DNA from 4 places in the Kitasatospora sp. NPDC101235 genome. Region 2 is predicted to be linked to each of the others. Evidence: riboswitches for the same ligand, from Rfam matches in the RefSeq annotation. Region 2 holds a riboswitch; each other region holds the start of a gene.
What was found. A riboswitch is a leader RNA that binds a small molecule or an ion and turns the genes downstream of it on or off. The one in region 2 is predicted to bind cyclic di-AMP.

Region 1 (4,161 bases), on a different contig from region 2:
TTGGCGCCGAGCGAGGACTTGTCCGGGGTGGCGTCCAGGTCCAGCATGGCCTGGTCGATCAGGCGCTGCTCGGTGGCGTCGTAGCCGACCAGCTCCGGGCCGATCTGCTCGATGACGGCCAGGACGGCCTTCTCGACGCCCTTGCCGAAGTAGCGGTTCTTGTCGCCGTCACGCAGCTCCAGCGCCTCGAAGGCACCGGTGGAGGCACCCGACGGGACAGCGGCACGACCCGTGCTGCCGTCGTCGAGGCCGACCTCGACCTCGACCGTGGGGTTGCCGCGCGAGTCGAGGATCTCACGGGCTACGACGACATCGATGGACGGCACGAGGCATCTCCTTGCGGAAGCAGGGTCCGGTCTGACGGTGGTGCTGTCAGCAGGACGATTGCGGAGTCGTTACGACCAGAGCCTAACCGCCCGGGCTCCCGGGGCCACGCCGACCTCGGTCCCGTCTCAGCGTGTGGCCCCACTACCCACCGGTAGTTCACCTGCTTGCCCCAGCTTGTCCCACCGGAGCGGGCGAATGCGGACGAAGGGGACCGGTAGGACCGAGGCCCCTTCGGATGCCGGGACGGAACACGCGACGGCGTCGGCGCCGGACATGACGGACCGGCGCCGGGCACCACGGCCCGGCGCCGGCCGCGACGGCTCAGCCGAGGTGCAGCACCTGGCCGGGCAGGATCAGGTTCGGGTCGCCGCCGACGGTGGCGTGGTTCTGCTCGTACAGCGCGTTCCAGCCGCCGGACACGCCCTGGGCGGCGGCGATGGTCGACAGGGTGTCACCCGCGCGGACCGTGTAGTCGTGGCCGGTGGCCTGCGGGGCGTACTGCGCGGCCTGCGGGGCGTACTGCGGCTGGGCGGCGGCCTGGCCGGCGTACTGCTGGTAGACGCTCTGGTGGCTGGTCCAGTACCAGGCGCCGTTGTTCTGGTACCAGTACACCTTGGCGTCGGCGTCCCAGCCGGCCTTGCCGGAGAAGCCCGGGGTCTGCGGCTGCGCCTGCTGCTGCGGGGCGGCCTGCTGGACCGGCTGCGCGGCGGGCTTCTGCGCCGGCTTCTGGGCGGCCTGCTTCTGCGCGACCGGCTTCTCGGCCGGCTTGGCGGCGGGCTTCGGGGTCTGCTGCTTGGGGGCGGACTGCGCCTTGGCGTCCGAGGAGGTGTCGACCGCGGCCGGGGCACCGCCCTTGGCCAGACCGGCCTTCTGGGAGCAGACCGGCCAGGCCCCCGGACCCTGCGAGGCCAGCACCTTCTCGGCGACCGAGATCTGCTGGGCCTTGCTGGCCTGGTTGGCCTGCGGCGCGTAGGCGGTGCCGCCGTACGCCTTCCAGGTGCTGGAGGTGAACTGGAGGCCGCCGTAGAAGCCGTTGCCGGTGTTGATGCTCCAGTTGCCGCCGCTCTCGCACTGGGCGACGGAGTCCCAGGTGGAGGCCGGGGCGGCGGAGGCGCCGGTGGCGGTGAGGAGCGGCATCGCGAGTCCGACGCCGGCCACACCGGCGACGGCGATGGCCTTCTCGGCCTGGGTGCGACGACGGTGACGGCCAGTTCCAACGAACAGCATGAAGAGGTCCCTCTCCGCACGCCTGCGAGGTGAGCTGTCGGGTTCGGACCGGGAGGTGGCCCGGCCGCCGTACGCGGAGACGATTCCGCTCGGGCGGCTTCACCCCAAGCCGTGGGGAGACGGCAACAAACCTGGTTCCCCCGCCCCTGCCCAGGGTTCTGGTCGGTTTCCCGTGGCGCGGCGGGCAGGATTCGGCGTTCCGCGCACGAGGTCCGCAGCTGCGAACTCCAGGGAGAGTAGACAGATCATCAGACCAATCACAAGCTCATATCGTCGATATCACATGAAAATTACGGCCCGTGTCCGATCGCCTACCACCGGCGGCGTTATGTCCGGATTGATGGGCGTTCACACCCTCGCCGGCAGGCGATCGGTGACGTCCGTCGCGTGACCTCAGCGCGAGGGCGCGGACGGGGTATGCGCAGGCGTGTGCGGGGAGCGGCTCTCCGGGCTGAATTCCACCGGGAGTTCGCGCAGCCCACGCATGATCAGACCGCCGCGCCAGCGCAGATTCTCCGGGCTTTCCGCGAGCCGCAGATCGGGCAGCCGGGAAAGCAGCGTGGCCAGCGCGGCGCGCCCTTCCATCCGGGCCAGCGGGGCGCCGATGCAGTAGTGGATGCCGTGCCCGAACCCCAGGTGGGGGTTGTCGGCCCGGGCCAGGTCCAGGGTGTTCTCGTCCGCGAACCGGGCCGGGTCGCGGTCCGCCGCGGCCAGCACCACCAGCACCGGGTCGCCGACCGGGATGTCCACCCCGCCGATGGTCAGCGGCCGGGTCGCGAACCGCCAGGTCGCCAGCTCCACCGGCCCGTCGTAGCGCAGGAGTTCCTCGATCCCGGTCTCCAGCAGCGCGGTCTCCCCGCGCGCCACCGACTCCTGCAGCAACCGGCGCTGCTCCGGATTGCGCAGCAGCGCGTAGGTGCCGTTGCCGATCAGGTTGATGGTGGTTTCGAACCCCGCGAAGATCAACACGAAGCACATGGCGGCGGCCTCGTTCTCCGTCAGGTGCTCGCCGTGGTCGCTGGCCCGGATCAGGCCGGAGATCAGGTCGTCACCGAGGTCCGCCCGCTTGCGGTGGATGAGGTCCACCAGGTAGGCGCGGATGCGCTTGACCGCCCGGCCCACCCCACCGCGCTGCCCACCGTGGTGGCGGATCATCATGCCCGCCCAGTCACGCAGATCGTCCTGGTCCTCGGCCGGCACGCCCAGCATGTCGCAGATCGCGTAGATGGGGAGCGGGAAGGCGAACTCGTGGATCAGGTCCGCCGAACCGCGCTGCGCGAAGCCGTCGATCAGCCGGTCGGTGAGCTGCTGCACCCGCGGCTCGAACTCGGCCACCCGGCGCGGGGTGAACGCCTTCGACACCAGTCGGCGCAGCCGGGTGTGGTCCGGCGGGTCGATGTTCAGCAGGTGGGTCATCAGGTCCGCCTGCCGCTCCCCCGGGATGCCCACCCGGCCGGTGCGGTGCGCCTGCCCGCTGTGGTGCGCCGGGTTCTTCGACAGCCGGCTGTCCGCGAGCGCCTGCCGGGCGTCCGCGTACCGGGTCACCAGCCAGGCGTCGACGCCGCTCGGCAGCGTGGTGCGGTGCACCGGGGCGTGCTCGCGCAGCCAGGCGTAGGCGGGGTACGGGTCGGCGGCGAACTCCCAGGTGAACAGCTGCGGGGCGGTGGCGTCGGAGGTCGCGGCGGCGGGACGGGCGGGGTCGGGCTGAGCAGGCATGGACCGACCGTATCCGGTGCGACGGGCCCGCCCTCCCTCCGGCGGGCCGCCGCTCCCCCGCCCGCGGATCGCGTCCGGCGCGCCAACACTCCGTGGCCCGTCCATGGACGGGCCGTGGACAGCCCGTGGACAGCTCTTGGCCGACTCTTGGCCGCGGGGCGGGCGTGAGCCTGGTCACCTGAGGGGTAATCCCTGTTGCGGAGGGTCAGGACGTGCCTACGATCCTCCGCAGTACGCGTGGGCGCCGGTGCGGTGTCGTCCACAGGGAGGAGCAGGCCATGCGGGTCAGCGGGTCAGTCGTCGTCATCGCGGTCCTCGACGGCGGGTCGGGCGCGGGCCTCGCCCGTCGGTTCGCCGCGGCCGGCGCCACCGGAATGCTGATCGCCGACCAGCACGTCGGCATCGCCGAGGACCTCGCCTCCGAGCTCGACCGGCCCGGCTGCCCCGTCGTCGGCGTCTGCGGCGACATCCGCCGCCCCAGCGACGTCGCCGCCCTCGTGGACACCGCCGAGAAGCACCTCGGACCGATCGACCTGTTCGCCGTGGCCGGCCCGGACGGCGAACGGATCGTCTCGCTGGCCGAGCTGCCCGACCACCTCGACCTGGAGCGCCTCGCCGAACTCGTCGTCCTCGTCGGCGAGGCCATCGGCGAACTCGTCCCGCCGCAGCGGCGCCCCGAGCCCGCCGCCAAGGCGGCCTGAGGCCCGTCACTCCAGGCCCGGGCCGTCACCCCGAGCCCGGGCCCGTCACTCCGAGCCGGGGCCCGTCACTCCGGCTTGAGGCCCTCGGCCGCGCGCACCGCGTCCCGGTAACCGCGCGCGGCCGACCGCAGTGCCGCGTCCACGTCCACCCCGGCGTCGTGCGCCCGCTGCGCCACCGCGAGCAGCAGCC
Region 2 (4,161 bases):
GCTGGCCGTCGGTCAGCGCCGGTACGTGCCGGTGCTGCGTAAGATCGAGGGCTTCACGGCGGCGATGCGCGAGGTGCTCGGACGCACCCGGGAGGAGGCCGAGAACCTCGTCCACCACACGCTGTTCAGCGTGGAGGGCGGGCACGCGGCGGCCGGCGCGCTGCTCGACAAGGGCTGCACGGCGATCGTCTGCGGGAGCGACATGATGGCGCTCGGGGCGATCCGGGCGGTGCGGCAGCGCGGGCTGTCGGTGCCGCAGGACGTGTCGGTGGTCGGCTTCGACGACTCGCCGCTGATCGCCTTCACCGAGCCGCCGTTGACCACGATCCGCCAGCCGGTCGAGGCGATGGCCACGGCGGCGGTGGACGCGCTGCTGGAGGAGGTCGGCGGAAACGCGGCCCAGCGCGGCGAGTTCATGTTCCAGCCGGAGCTGGTGATGCGCGGGTCCACCGGGGCCTGCGCGCGCTGAGCCCCGGCCGCCAGGGCCGAACGAACGGGCCCCGGAGAGCGGTTGCTCTCCGGGGCCCGTTCGGCGTGCGTGCGGTCGGCCGTCGCGGGCCCTCAGGCAGTCAGCCCTCCTGGGTGGTGGGGCGGTCGACGGTCAGACGGTGTCCGTCGGCGGCCTCGCCGGTACGGGTCTCGGTGCGGCGGCCGCGGGCCAGGTAGTCGCGCAGGACCAGTTCGACGGCGTCCTGGGGGTTCTTGGTACCGGAGAGCATCATCGCGTCGATCGCGAGGTTCGCGTCGAGAGTGATGGTGACCTGGGCCATGTGACTCCTCCTCGGGTGCAGAGCAGCAGCATGCCCGTTGGGGCGGGGATCCACCACGGGATATGGCGGAACCGCCGGAGGGGGACCGCGGAACCGTCGGCGGGAACGCCGGAACCCCCGGGGAGGAGCGACCAGACTTCTCCCCGGGGGTGGTGGGTGGTCGGCGTGCGGATGACGACCGACGGGTAACAGATGACAGATGTTGAAATCTGTTATCTGTCATCTGTTACCCGTCGGCTGTCACCGGTTGTCCGCCCGCCGTTGCGCCGTCCTCAGACCCGGCCGGCGAAGTCCGGGGCCCAGTTGGCGATGCTCTGCTCGCGGACGCCCGAGCTCGGGTTGGCGGCCTCGACGTACTTGCCGTTACCGACGTAGATCGCGACGTGGTAGACGCCGGAGTCCTTGCCGTTGTTGGACCAGAACAGCAGGTCGCCAGGCTGGAGGCTGTCCAGCGAGACGTGGGTGCTGGCGGCGGCCTGGTCGGCGGCGACGCGCGGGATGGAGATGCCCGCGGCGCGCAGCGCGGCCTGGGTCAGACCGGAGCAGTCCCAGCCGCCGTTGCCGGTGCCGCCGTAGACGTACGCCTGACCGACCTTCGACTCGGCGAAGGAGACCGCGGCGGCCATGCCGCTGGTGGCGGCAGGAGTCTGGGTCTGCGGAGCGGGCTTGGCGGCCGGCTTGGCGGCCGGGGCCTGCGCCTGCGCCTGGGTCTGGGTCTGCGCGGTCGGCCGGGCGTTCACCGCACCTCCGTTCGCGGACTGACCGGACTTCTGCGAGCGGTCGAACCAGGTGAAGTCCGAGCCGGCGGTGGAGGACTGGCCGGCCTGGGCCTGGCCGTTGCCGCCGAGGGACAGGTGCTGGCCCGGGTAGATGGTGTCCGGGCCCTCGGTCAGGCTGCCGCGGTTCAGCTCGTACAGCCGCTGCCAGCCACCCTGCACGTTGTGCTGGTCGGCGATCGAGGACAGCCAGTCGCCCTCGACCACGGTGTAGTCCCCGCCCTGGGCCTGCGCGCCGTCCTGGGCGGGCGCGGCGGGCTTGGCGGCCGGGGTCTGGGGCTGCGCGGGCTTGGCGGTGGGCTTCGCGGCCGGAGCGGCCGGCTTGACGCTCTGCTGGGCGGGCTTGGCGGCGGACGAACCGGCGGTGGAGCCCGCCGAGGTGTCGACCGACGCGGCGGCGCCGCCCTTGGTGAGGCCCGCCTGGACGGAGCACACCGGCCAGGCGCCGGGGCCCTGCGAGGCGAGGACCTTCTCGGCGACGGCGATCTGCTGGTCCTTGGTGGCCAGGTCGGCGCGCGCCGCGAAGGTCGCGCCACCGAAGGCGGACCAGGTGCTGGAGGTGAACTGGAGGCCGCCGTAGAAGCCGTTGCCGGTGTTGATGCTCCAGTTGCCGCCGCTCTCGCACTGGGCGACCTTGTCCCAGGTGGCGACGGAGGCGGCGGAGGCGGCGCCGGAGGTGAGGCAGGGGACGGTGAGGCCGACGCCCGCGACGCCGAGGGCGGCGATCACGCGGTGGGCGCGGCTGGACGGGCGAGTGCCGTTGGTGGGCAGCATGAAGACGCGGTCCTCTCCCACGCCTGCGAGGTGAGCTGTCGGATTCGGGCTGGAGTTGCCCGGCCGCGCGGTGGGCGCGGCTTCACCCCTAGCCCTGGACCGTTCCGGAGACCGGTCCGGGGCGACTTACCTGTGGGTCCCCCGCTCCTGCCGTGGTGCGTTTTTGCGCTGCCAGGACATCCGACGGCAGGATTCGGCGTTGCGGATGAACCGGGTTCGTGTGGTTACGAACGGGGAGCACGTTAATCAGACTTAAGTTCAAACCGCAAACGGCTGTGATGCACATCACGGTTTAGTGGGAACTGCCAAAATTGCAGCCCACCATGATCGCAAATGATCATTTGTAGGCAACGCTATTGCGGAAATCCACAACTGGCTCCGCCTCAGGAGAGGCGTGACGATGCGTCGAATTGCGGAACGGCGCACTCGGGCGAACGGGGGAGCGGCTGCGATTCGCACGCCCGGGCGGGTGCTCCCTATTTCCTTCCAAATAGCACCAGAACGGACATTCCACACCGTTGCCGTTCGGCTCCCGTGCGGGACGCACGGGGCGAGAAGGGGAAAGCGAAGGGTCCGGAACGCAAGCCGTTCCGGACCCTTCGGTGCGCGCGAACCGGCGCGCGGTGTCGACTACTGCCCCGAGGCCCCCTCGGCGGCCGCGTGGGCGCCACGAGTGCCCTCCATGGCCCCCTCGGCCTCGGCGGCGGCCGCCGCCTCCGCCTCGGCCCGCGCCAGGTCCTCCGGGGACGGCGTGGGCAGTGCGGCCAGGTAGGTGGAGGCGATCAGCTGGCCGACCGACGGGTACGCGCCCAGCGGCGCGGCCGACGGGCAGCCGGTCTCCTCGGCGGCGGTGGCGAGCAGCTCGGAGTCCGCCTCCGGACCGATCACCAGCGGGGCCAGCGCCGGGCGCTGCGAGCCGGTGTCCTTGAGGTGGTTGACGGCCGCGGCCACCGAGCCGGGCACGTCGAGCGCGGCGGCGACGACCGGCACGGCCAGTCGGGCGGCCAGCAGCACGCCGGTGATGCCGGCCGCGGCGGCCGCGTCCTCGCCGCCGACGGTGGTCAGCACCACGCCGTCCGCAGCGGTCGCGATGGCGAACAGCCGGGCGCGGTCGGCCCGGGCCAGCCCGGCCTCGGACAGTCGGACGTGCACGGCCTCGGCCAGCAGCGGGTGCGGGCCCAGCGGGTCGGTGACGGGCGCGCCGTACTCGGCGGCGATCGCGTGAAGCTCGGTCAGGAAGGTGTGCGGGCCGGGCACCAGCGGCACCAGGACGGGCGTCGGCAGTCCGGCCTCGGCGGCCAGGGTCAGCAGCTCGGCCACGGTGCGGTCCTCGCCGCCGGGGCCCTCGGTGCCGTCGCCGGCGAGGTAGCCGACCGCGGTCTGGACGCCGTTCTGCTCGGTGCGGACGATCGAGAGCAGTTCCTCGACGACCGAACGGGACTCGGGCCCGGCGGTCGCGGGCACGGCGAGCACCAGGGTCGGGGCGCCGGCCGGGATCTCGGGGCGCTCGGGACGACGGTGGCGCCCCCGCGCACGGGAGCCTGGGGTACGGACGGGCAGTGGCGCGCCCGGGATGGCTGCGGTGCTCATGCCGGAGATCGTAGGACATCTGCTCGTCCGGCTTGCAGTCGGCTGCCGTTCGGGTTTCGCGTGGACGCGGTGCGTCTCCGGAGCCGGTCCGGGCGTATTGCCTACAATCCGGACATTCCTCGCCCAACCCACTCGCAGTCGCCGGTGGTTGCCTCGACGTGATTCGAGGGGGCGGGCGTTGCATCTGTGGCGCGTGAGATGTCTCACAGCATGGGGATGGCTTGACGGAGGGTCACGGGGGTGCGACTCCC
Region 3 (4,161 bases), on a different contig from region 2:
GGGCCAGGTAGCCCTCCGGGTCGGGCGAGAGGATCAGCTGGGCGGTCTGGGTCATCCCGCCGCCGCGGTACTCGGCCCCGGCCACCGTCGCCAGATCGCCGCGCAGCTCGTTGAGCTGGTTCTGGGCGACGGCGATCTCGCCCTGGAGGATCGTGGTCTCGCCCTGGAGCCGCCGCTGGGCCTCCTGCGCCGCGTTGGCCTTCTCGGACGCCTGCTCGGCCTCGTCGTACAGCTGTTCCACCTGTGCCGTGACGTCCTGACGGTCGGACGGGTCCGGGCTGCCGGGGGCGGCCTGGGCGCTGCCTCCGGCGGCCACGCCCAGCGCGGTGGCGGCGGCCGCGGTCAGCACCAGCGCCCGGGTGAGCAGTTGGGAACGGCGGTGCACGGGCATGGCGGCAGCGGCTCCAATCCTGCGGTGCGACCCCCGCCGCCGCACCACGACGGGCGGCCGTCGAGCGGGAGTCCGGTGGCAGACGTTAGCGAGTTCGGGCAAGCGAGTCCAAACCCCTCCCAACCCGAATATTCGACCTCTAATCGGACATCAGATCGACCCTGCCGGAAAAGCCGCAGGCCCGGCCTTCCCTGGGGAAGACCGGGCCTGGAAGCGTCCGTGCGGGGATCAGACCCGCACGATGGAGGCCAGCGGCATGTTGGTGACCGCCTCGTAGCGCACCGACGCACCCGGCTTGGGCGCGTGCAGCACCTGGCCGTTGCCCGCGTAGATGCCGACGTGGTGGGCGTCGCTGTAGAAGATCAGCAGGTCGCCGGGCTGGGCCTGGGAGATGTCCGAACCGATCCGGGTGCCGGCCGAGGCCTGCGCCTGCGAGGTGCGCGGCAGCGACACGCCGGCCTGGTTGAACGCCCAGACCATCAGGCCGGAGCAGTCGAAGGAGCCCGGGCCGGTGGCACCCCAGACGTACGGGCTGCCGACCTTGGACGCGGCGGCCGAGAGCGCGGCGGCACCGCGCGAGCTGCCGGCGGCCACCTTCACCGGAGCGGTGGTCGTGCCGCTCGCGAGGTCGCCGCGGCTGTTGTCGCGCGAGGCGCGGTCGGCGGCGGCCTTGGCGGCGTCGAGCTTCGCGGACTCCGCCTTCTGCTGGGCCTCGACGGCGGCCTTCTCCTCGGCCTGCTGGAGCGCCCGGCGCTCCTGGTCGGTCAGCGTGTTGAGCAGGTCCTGGGCCGCCTTCAGCTTGCCCTGGACCTCCTCCTTGGAGGCCTTCAGCTGCTGGGTGGTCGACTCCAGCTCGGCGAGCTTGCCCTGGGCCTCGTTGCGGTCCTGGTCGAGCTTGCGCTGCTGCTCCTGGAGCTCCTTCAGCTGACCCTTCTGGGTGCTGCCGGCCTGGTTCAGCGTGCCGGCCTGGCTGAGGAAGTTGTCCGGGCTGGAGGAGAACATCAGCTGGACGGTCGGGGATATGCCCCCGTTGCGGTACTGCTCGCCGGCGATCTCGGCCAGGCCGCCCTGGAGCTCGGTGACCTGGGCCTGCTGACGGGCCACCTGGTCCTGCAGGCCGGAGACCTGCTTCTCCAGCTCCTGCTGCTTGGCCTGGGCGGCGTTGTAGTTCTCGGTCGCGACCTCGGCCTGCTCGTTGAGCTGGTCGACCTGCTCCTTGACCTGTTCCTTGGTCGGCTGCGGGTCGGCGTGGGCGCCGGACTGCGCGGAGAGGGCGACGGCGGCGGCGGCGACACCGGTCAGGATCGAGACGCGGGCGCGACCGGCGGGCTTGGGACGACGATGGGACGCCACGAAGGCGGACTCCTTCTTCCTACGTCCGCCTACCGGGTGAGCTGACGGGTTCGGGCCGGAAGCATGCCCTACGACGCCTCACGGCCGTTCCACCGGCCGACCTGGCGCCGATTCACCCCGGAGGAACGTGGTTCCCCGGCTCCGCTCCACAGCGCCCCCAACCACTGGGCTCCCCTGTCGGGCAGTCGCTTCGACCTGCCCCGCTGCCTCGCGAACTCGGCGGTAACCACCGCCGCCACCCTGGCTGGGCGATCGACAGTGCGGTGGTTCGGGGCACGACCCTAGTAACTGAACCGTGATCCGTTCAAATCCTTGTCAGAAAAAAGACGGAAGATTACCCAAGTTCCTTTGTGAAAATGACCGATGGTGACCAGTGGCACACGCAAGGCTGATCGGTTCTCAGCATGCGGCCGCGAAGGGGCCGGAAACCCGAACGCCACCCCCGCACGGAGGTGGCGCTTTTCACAGGCCCGGGAGGAGCCCCTCGGGAGTGTCGGGCCGTCAGACCCGGCGGATGGTGTTGATCGACATCGCGTCGGCCTTCATCACCTTCACCACGTCACCGGTGTGCGGCGCGTGGACCACCATGCCGTTGCCGATGTACATCCCGACGTGGTGCATGTCGTTGCCGTAGATCACCAGGTCGCCCGGCTGGGCCTGGTCCAGCGAGGGCACCCGGGTGCCGTAGTGGCCCTGCTCCTGCGAGGTGCGTGGCAGCGAGACGCCGGCCTGCCCGTACGCCCAGACCATCAGGCCCGAGCAGTCGAAGGTGGTCGACCCGGTGGCGCCCCACACGTACGGCGAACCCTGCTTGCTCATCGCCTTGGCCATCGCCACGGCCGCGTAGCCGCTGGCCGGCGGCAGACTGCTGAGGTCGACCCGGTCGCTGCCGCGCGAGGCGCGGTCGTCCTGCGCCTGCTGGGCCCGCAGCGCGGCGCGGTCGGCGGCGCTCAGCGAGTTCAGCAGGTCCTGGGCGGCCTTCAGCTTGGTGTTGACGTCCGCCTTGGCCTGGTTCAGGTCCTTGGTGGTGGTGTCCAGCGAGGCGAGCACGGCGGCCGCCTCGGTCTTCTCCTGGTCCAGCCGGCGCTGCTGGTCCAGCAGCCCCTTGAGCGCCTCGGCCTGGCTGGTGCTGGCCTGCTGGACGGTGGAGGCCTTCTCCAGGTAGCCGGACGGGTCGGAGGAGAGCATCAGCTGGACGGACGGGTCGATGCCGCCGGTGCGGTACTGCTCGCCCGCCACCTCGGCGAGGCCGCCCTGGAGCTGGGTCATCTGCTCCTGGCTGCGGGCCACCTGGTCCTGCAGCTGGTCGGCCTGCTTGCGCAGCTGGTCGGCCCGCTCCTTGGCTCCGTTGTACTTCTCCGCCGCCTGCTCCTGCTCCTCCTGGAGCTGGTCGATCTGCGCCTTGACGTCCGATTTGTTCGGCTGCGGCGCAGCGTGCGCGGCCACCTGGGCGGAGAGGGCGACCGCAGTCGCAGCAGCAGCGGTGAGCACGGAGATCCGCGCGCGGCTCGGCTGCTTGGGACGGCGGTGGGAGGCCAAGGGACCGGCTCCTTCTTTCATCGGACTCACCCGATGGGATGAGGTTCCAGAAAATAGGTTTGACGCCAGACCCTAGTGAAGATCTATCCGTTTTGCCACTCCCCCGAAGGCGTGAACTCCGCTTTCCACACCGACTTCACGGAAGCCGCGCACCGCCTCGGAACCGCTCCTGACCAGGCATCATGCGGCCCGGTGGGATCAGGGCCGGGCCAGCCGGTTCAGCAGCAGCACCGACGCCACGGGGCGCGCGCCCGCCTTCCGCACGCCCTCCGCGACCTCCCGGTCGGTGGACACCACCACCACCGGGCGGCCCTGCGGCTCGGCCCGCACCAGGCGGCGGATCAGCTCGTCGGCCGTCTCCCCGGTCCGGCTGAACCGCACCCGGACCCCGCGCGGCGGCGCCATGATCACCGGGACGTCCAGGTCCTGCCCGTCGAACACACAGGTGACCTCCGCCTGGGTGCGCTGGGCCAGCATCGCCAGCCCGCCCAGCAGCCGTATACGCTGCTGCTCCAGCGGCAGCGTCGGATAACCGGTCTTGGTCACGTTGTAGCCGTCCACCACCAGGTGCACCTGAGGAATCGCCAGCAGCTGGTCCAACAGCGCCGGATCGTCCTCGGCCAGCCCGCGCCGGGCCACGTCGTGCGGGGAGGCCGCCCCCGGCACCACCGCCTCCACCAGGTCCGCCGGGCGGATCTGGGAGACCGGCAGCGCCAGCTCCCGCTGGAGTCCCTGGGCCGACTGCAGCACGGCGTCCAGCAGCAGCCGCAGCCGCATGTCCTCGACGCTGCGCCCCTCGCGGGCCGACCGGCGGCCCTGCTCGACCGCGTTCTCCAGTTCGGAGACCCGGTGCCTGAGCCTGCGCGCCTCGGTCTCGG
Region 4 (4,161 bases), on a different contig from region 2:
CTGGGGCAGGTCCTCGCCCCCTGACGTCCCGTCAACCCCCGTTGTCGACCCATCCGGTCGGGGCGGAACGCCGCTTCATCCGTTCGGGCGGACGACGGGCGGGTTGCCCCCGGGCTCCGGCGACGGCTCCGCCACCCTGGTGCCGACGCCGCCCGCGACGGCGCGGGCGGCCGGGACGCGAAGGCAGGGTGAGCGGGGATGGAGCAGCAGCACCGGGACGTTCGGGGCGGTGAGGTACCGGGTGGCCACGTACCGGGCGGTGGTGTGCGGGGCGGTGGCGCACGACCTGCCGCGAGAGGCCGGGGGTCCGGCGGGGCCGGACTGGTCGCGGCCCTGGCGGCGGGGTACGCGGTGACGGTGCTGGCCACCGACCCGTCCTGGGCGCTGCGGCGGCCCGAGCCCCGGCCCGCGGTGGAGGTCGTCGCGACGGGCGCGTCCACGGTGTCCACCCTGCCCGCCCCGGCGACGCCCGAGGCCTCCACCCTGCCGGCCCCGGCGAGGCCCGGAGCAGCGACGGACGCGGGATCCGAAGCCTCCACACTGCCCGCGCCGGCCGCAGCTCGGCCGTCCGCCTCCGACCTGGAGGTGGTCCGGACCGCCCCGGACCCGGCCACCCCCGGCGGCACCACCACCGTCCGCGCCTTCGTCGGCAACGCGGGCCCGGACACCACCGCCTCCCCGTTCACAGTCGTGGTCACCCTGCCGGAGGGCGTCAGCCCCGAGGGGCCGTACTTCCCTTCCGACTGCCAGGTGCTGGGCCACGGCCGCACCGTGCGGTGCGTGTTCAAGCCCGGACTGCGGGAGGGACGCAGCGCGACCGCCCTCATCCCGGTCCGGCTCAACCCGGGGCTGCCGGTGGGCAGGCTGAGCGGCGGCTCGGTCGTGGTGCGCAGCGCGGACGACCGGAACGAGGGCAACAACCGGCAGCCGTTCGACATCACGGTGGTCGGGACGACTGCCGGCTCCTGAGTCGCGCGGTCCCGCCGGTGGGGCCGACCCGGCCTGCGGGAGCGTCCTGCCGGTGGCCCGTTCCTACCGGTAGACGCGGACGTAGTCGGCGGCGAAGGTGATCGGGGCGGTCCCCTGCGGCGCGGGGTGGTACTGCCCCGCGCACACCGAGAGGTTGAGGTTCAGGTAAGCCGACCAGTTGGCACCGACGCCCTTGCCGTCCGAGAAGACCTTGACGCCGTTGACGTACCAGTCCACCGAGTTGGCGCCGTAGTGGGTGCCGATGGTCACCCACTGGTCCTTCGCGATGGCGCTCGCGTCGGTGTAGTACCTCGCGTTGCCCGGGTTGACGTGGTTGGTCAGCTCCAGCAGGTTCGGGTTGTCGGGGTGGTACTCGAAGGAGTCGACCTCGCCGTTGCCGTTCTTCCAGGTCCACAGGGCCGGCCAGGCGCCGCTGCCGGCGGGCAGCTTGACCCGGGTCTCGGCGTAGTCGCCGGTCTTGACCCGGAAGCCCTCGCTGGAGCCCTCGGTGGTCAGGAACCCGGTGTTCCAGGACTGCTTGCCGTTCTCCAGGGCCGGCCCGCCGGGCGTGGCGGTGAAGGTGGCGACCCCGTTGGCGACGCTGACGTTGTTCCTGTTCAGCCAGTCGAGTTTGTTGTCGCCCGGGTTGTGGTCGCCGTACCTGTACGCGGTGCTCTTGTCGCCGACCCAGCGCCGGCCCCAGCTGATCGCGCCGTTGAACTCGTCCGACCAGGTCAGCGACTTGCCGGCGACCGGGGAGGACGGCGGCGGGGTGCTCGGGGTCGGGGTGGTGCTCGGCGCCGGGACCGACGTGGTCGACGTGGTCGCGGTGGTCGAGGTCGGCTCGCCGGTCGGGGTCGGCTTGGTGGTCGAGGTCGACGTCGGGGTCGAGGTCGGCTCGGCGGTCGGCGTCGGGGTCGGGGTCGGCTTGGTGGTCGACGTCGGGGTCGAGGTCGGCTCGGCGCTCGGCGTCGGGGTCGGGGTCGGGGTCGGGGTGGACGTCCCGGCGGCGGAGACGACCAGCTGCTGCGAGGGCAGGTTGTGCCAGGCGCCGCCGAGCTCCTGCCAGAAGCCGAACCGGGTGTACGTCCCGGCGGGCAGGGCGCGCGCACCGCTGGTGAACTCGACCCCGCTCGGGCAGATCTGCACGTTGGAGGCGTTGCCGGGGTAGTCGAGGTTGTTGCCGCGCGCGTCGCGCACGCCCACACCGACCGTCTTCGCGGTGAAGCAGGCCACGGAGTGCAGGCCGAGCGAGGCGGTGGTGGCCCTGCCCGCGACCATGGTGGCGGGGCCGAGCCGGTCCTGGGTGACGGCCGACGCGGTGACGGCCTGGGCACCGGTGACCGCCGACAGACCGAGCAGCCCGGCGCCGCTGATGGCGAACGCCCCGGCGGCGGCGAGGGCGGCGTTGCGTCCGCGGTGGGACGGACGGGCGTGGCGCGGTCCGCGGCGGCGGGCGGACGCGGGCGCCGGCCGGTGCGTCGAGCTGGCAGGCTTGGGCATGGGACGACCTCTGCGACGCCTGCGAGGTGAGCTGTCGGGTTCGGGCTGAGGTCGCCCGGCCGCCTGCGGAGCGGCTTCACCCCTAGCCGCGGCCCGAACGCTCTGGCGTACGGGCCGGGCGCTGACCTTGGTTCCCCCGCTCCCGTCCTCTGTGGTGCTCGGCGACCCGCCGGCGGGTGGACAGGATTCGGCGTCCCGGCGGCGGGGTCCGCGAGGGCGGACGACCGTTGCAGGCTAGGTGGGTCGTGCACGAGCGGACAACTCGGACGGGCAGGTTGTCGCGCAGCTCACAGTGGTGTCGATCAACGACGCTGCGTGGCAGTCGAGTTGATCAATTTCCGGGAGCGGGAGGGCCAAGGCGGGCCAGGCGGACGGGCGGACAGCCGCGGACGGCTCGGGTCAGGTCAGCTCAGCCAGGCGTTGACCTGGCTCGCGGCGTCCGGCGCCCAGGCGACGGTGTGTGGGGGTACGTCCCATGGCCGGACGGCAGGACCGGCGCGCGCTCCTGCCCATGTGCCGGTCGCACATCCGGGCGGCTGTGTGGTGCCGGACCGTACCGTGGCGAGTGCCTGACCGAGTGCGCCCGGTCGGATAAATTGGAAGCCTGACATCTTCCGCCGTGCACAAGAGCGGCGAGCCCGACCGGATGCTCGCCACGACCGAACAGGAACGAGGACCCGCCCCACCATGACCGCGCCCCTGCCCGCCTTCGCCGGCCGTACCTACCTCTTCCGGGCCGACAACGGCGCGGCCTTCCGCAACACCTACTCGGCCGACGGCACTCGGCTGCGCTGGGAGGGCCTCGGCGAGTCCGCGGGCCAGTGGGAGGACGTGCGGCTGCACGTCGCCGAGGTCGCGCCGGAGATCTACTTCGTCAGCTGGACGGAGCAGAGCGGGATCACCGTCAGCCACGTGATGGACCTCGGCAAGCTGACGGTGCGGGCCTTCTGGACCTTCGAGGGCGAGGGCGGCCGGGTCGGCGAGCTGCACACCGGGACGCTGGAGCGGGTGGCCTGAGCGGCGGGACCGCTGCGCGGGAGCCGTACGGCTCGTGAACGACCGAACCCCCGGGGCCGTGGCCCCGGGGGTTCGGTCTTCTCCCCAGCCTGTTCGGATGGTCCGGGCGGTCCAGGCGCCGGGCGGTCCGGGCGGCCCCGGGTGCCGTTCCCCGTCAGACGGTCTGGTTCGGCACCTTGAGGTGCTGGGACAGCCACTCCAGTGAGGAGGGCAGCAGGGCGCTCCAGGTCTCGAAGTTGTGGCCGCCGTTCTCCAGCATGCTGTACGAGACCTTCATCGGGCTCTGCACCGCGTCGACGAAGGCCTCGGTCTCCTGCCGGTAGTTGCCGTCGCCCTTCTTGGTGCCGGCCAGCAGTACGGACACCTTCGGCTGCGGCAGGTTCTTCAGCCGCCACAGCAGGTTGGCCTCGTCGCGGCGCTGCTTGCTGCCGCCGAACAGGTCGCCCGTGGTCGGGTCGTCGGCGGCTTCGTAGTAGGCGGAGAGGGCGACGGCGGTCGGGAAGACGTCCGGGTGGCGCATGGCCAGCTTGAGCGCGCAGTAGCCACCGGTCGAGTTGCCCATGAAGGCCCAGGCCTGCGGGTCGCTGGAGACCCGGAAGCTGGCCTGGATCGCCGAGGGCACGTCCTTGGTGAAGTAGGTGTCGGACTGCGGGCCGTTCGGGACGTCCTCGC

Region 1: linked by a shared signal. The riboswitch ahead of ACIRRH_RS03990 (transglycosylase family protein) and the one ahead of ACIRRH_RS35435 (transglycosylase family protein) in region 2 are both predicted to bind cyclic di-AMP.
Region 3: linked by a shared signal. The riboswitch ahead of ACIRRH_RS02285 (NlpC/P60 family protein) and the one ahead of ACIRRH_RS35435 (transglycosylase family protein) in region 2 are both predicted to bind cyclic di-AMP.
Region 4: linked by a shared signal. The riboswitch ahead of ACIRRH_RS19940 (hypothetical protein) and the one ahead of ACIRRH_RS35435 (transglycosylase family protein) in region 2 are both predicted to bind cyclic di-AMP.

Annotation. Positions count from the first base shown of each region.
Region 1 is NZ_JBIWNZ010000002.1:114,270-118,430, reverse strand. It holds gene eno (phosphopyruvate hydratase) at 1-326, opposite strand, end outside; gene ACIRRH_RS03990 (transglycosylase family protein) at 649-1,554, opposite strand; cyclic di-AMP (ydaO/yuaA leader) riboswitch at 1,560-1,728, opposite strand; gene ACIRRH_RS03985 (cytochrome P450) at 1,948-3,270, opposite strand; gene ACIRRH_RS03980 (SDR family NAD(P)-dependent oxidoreductase) at 3,549-3,971, shown strand; gene ACIRRH_RS03975 (MazG family protein) at 4,037-4,161, opposite strand, start outside.
Region 2 is NZ_JBIWNZ010000030.1:89,603-93,763, forward strand. It holds gene ACIRRH_RS35425 (LacI family DNA-binding transcriptional regulator) at 1-469, shown strand, start outside; gene ACIRRH_RS35430 (hypothetical protein) at 570-770, opposite strand; gene ACIRRH_RS35435 (transglycosylase family protein) at 1,043-2,341, opposite strand; cyclic di-AMP (ydaO/yuaA leader) riboswitch at 2,328-2,529, opposite strand; gene ACIRRH_RS35440 (hypothetical protein) at 2,951-3,910, opposite strand.
Region 3 is NZ_JBIWNZ010000001.1:480,562-484,722, reverse strand. It holds gene ACIRRH_RS02290 (NlpC/P60 family protein) at 1-391, opposite strand, end outside; gene ACIRRH_RS02285 (NlpC/P60 family protein) at 620-1,744, opposite strand; cyclic di-AMP (ydaO/yuaA leader) riboswitch at 1,755-1,908, opposite strand; gene ACIRRH_RS02280 (NlpC/P60 family protein) at 2,246-3,283, opposite strand; gene ACIRRH_RS02275 (NYN domain-containing protein) at 3,482-4,161, opposite strand, start outside.
Region 4 is NZ_JBIWNZ010000011.1:105,720-109,880, forward strand. It holds gene ACIRRH_RS19925 (IclR family transcriptional regulator) at 1-24, shown strand, start outside; gene ACIRRH_RS19930 (hypothetical protein) at 76-249, opposite strand; gene ACIRRH_RS19935 (hypothetical protein) at 352-969, shown strand; gene ACIRRH_RS19940 (hypothetical protein) at 1,033-2,472, opposite strand; cyclic di-AMP (ydaO/yuaA leader) riboswitch at 2,481-2,636, opposite strand; gene ACIRRH_RS19945 (MoaF-related domain-containing protein) at 3,160-3,489, shown strand; gene ACIRRH_RS19950 (alpha/beta hydrolase) at 3,644-4,161, opposite strand, start outside.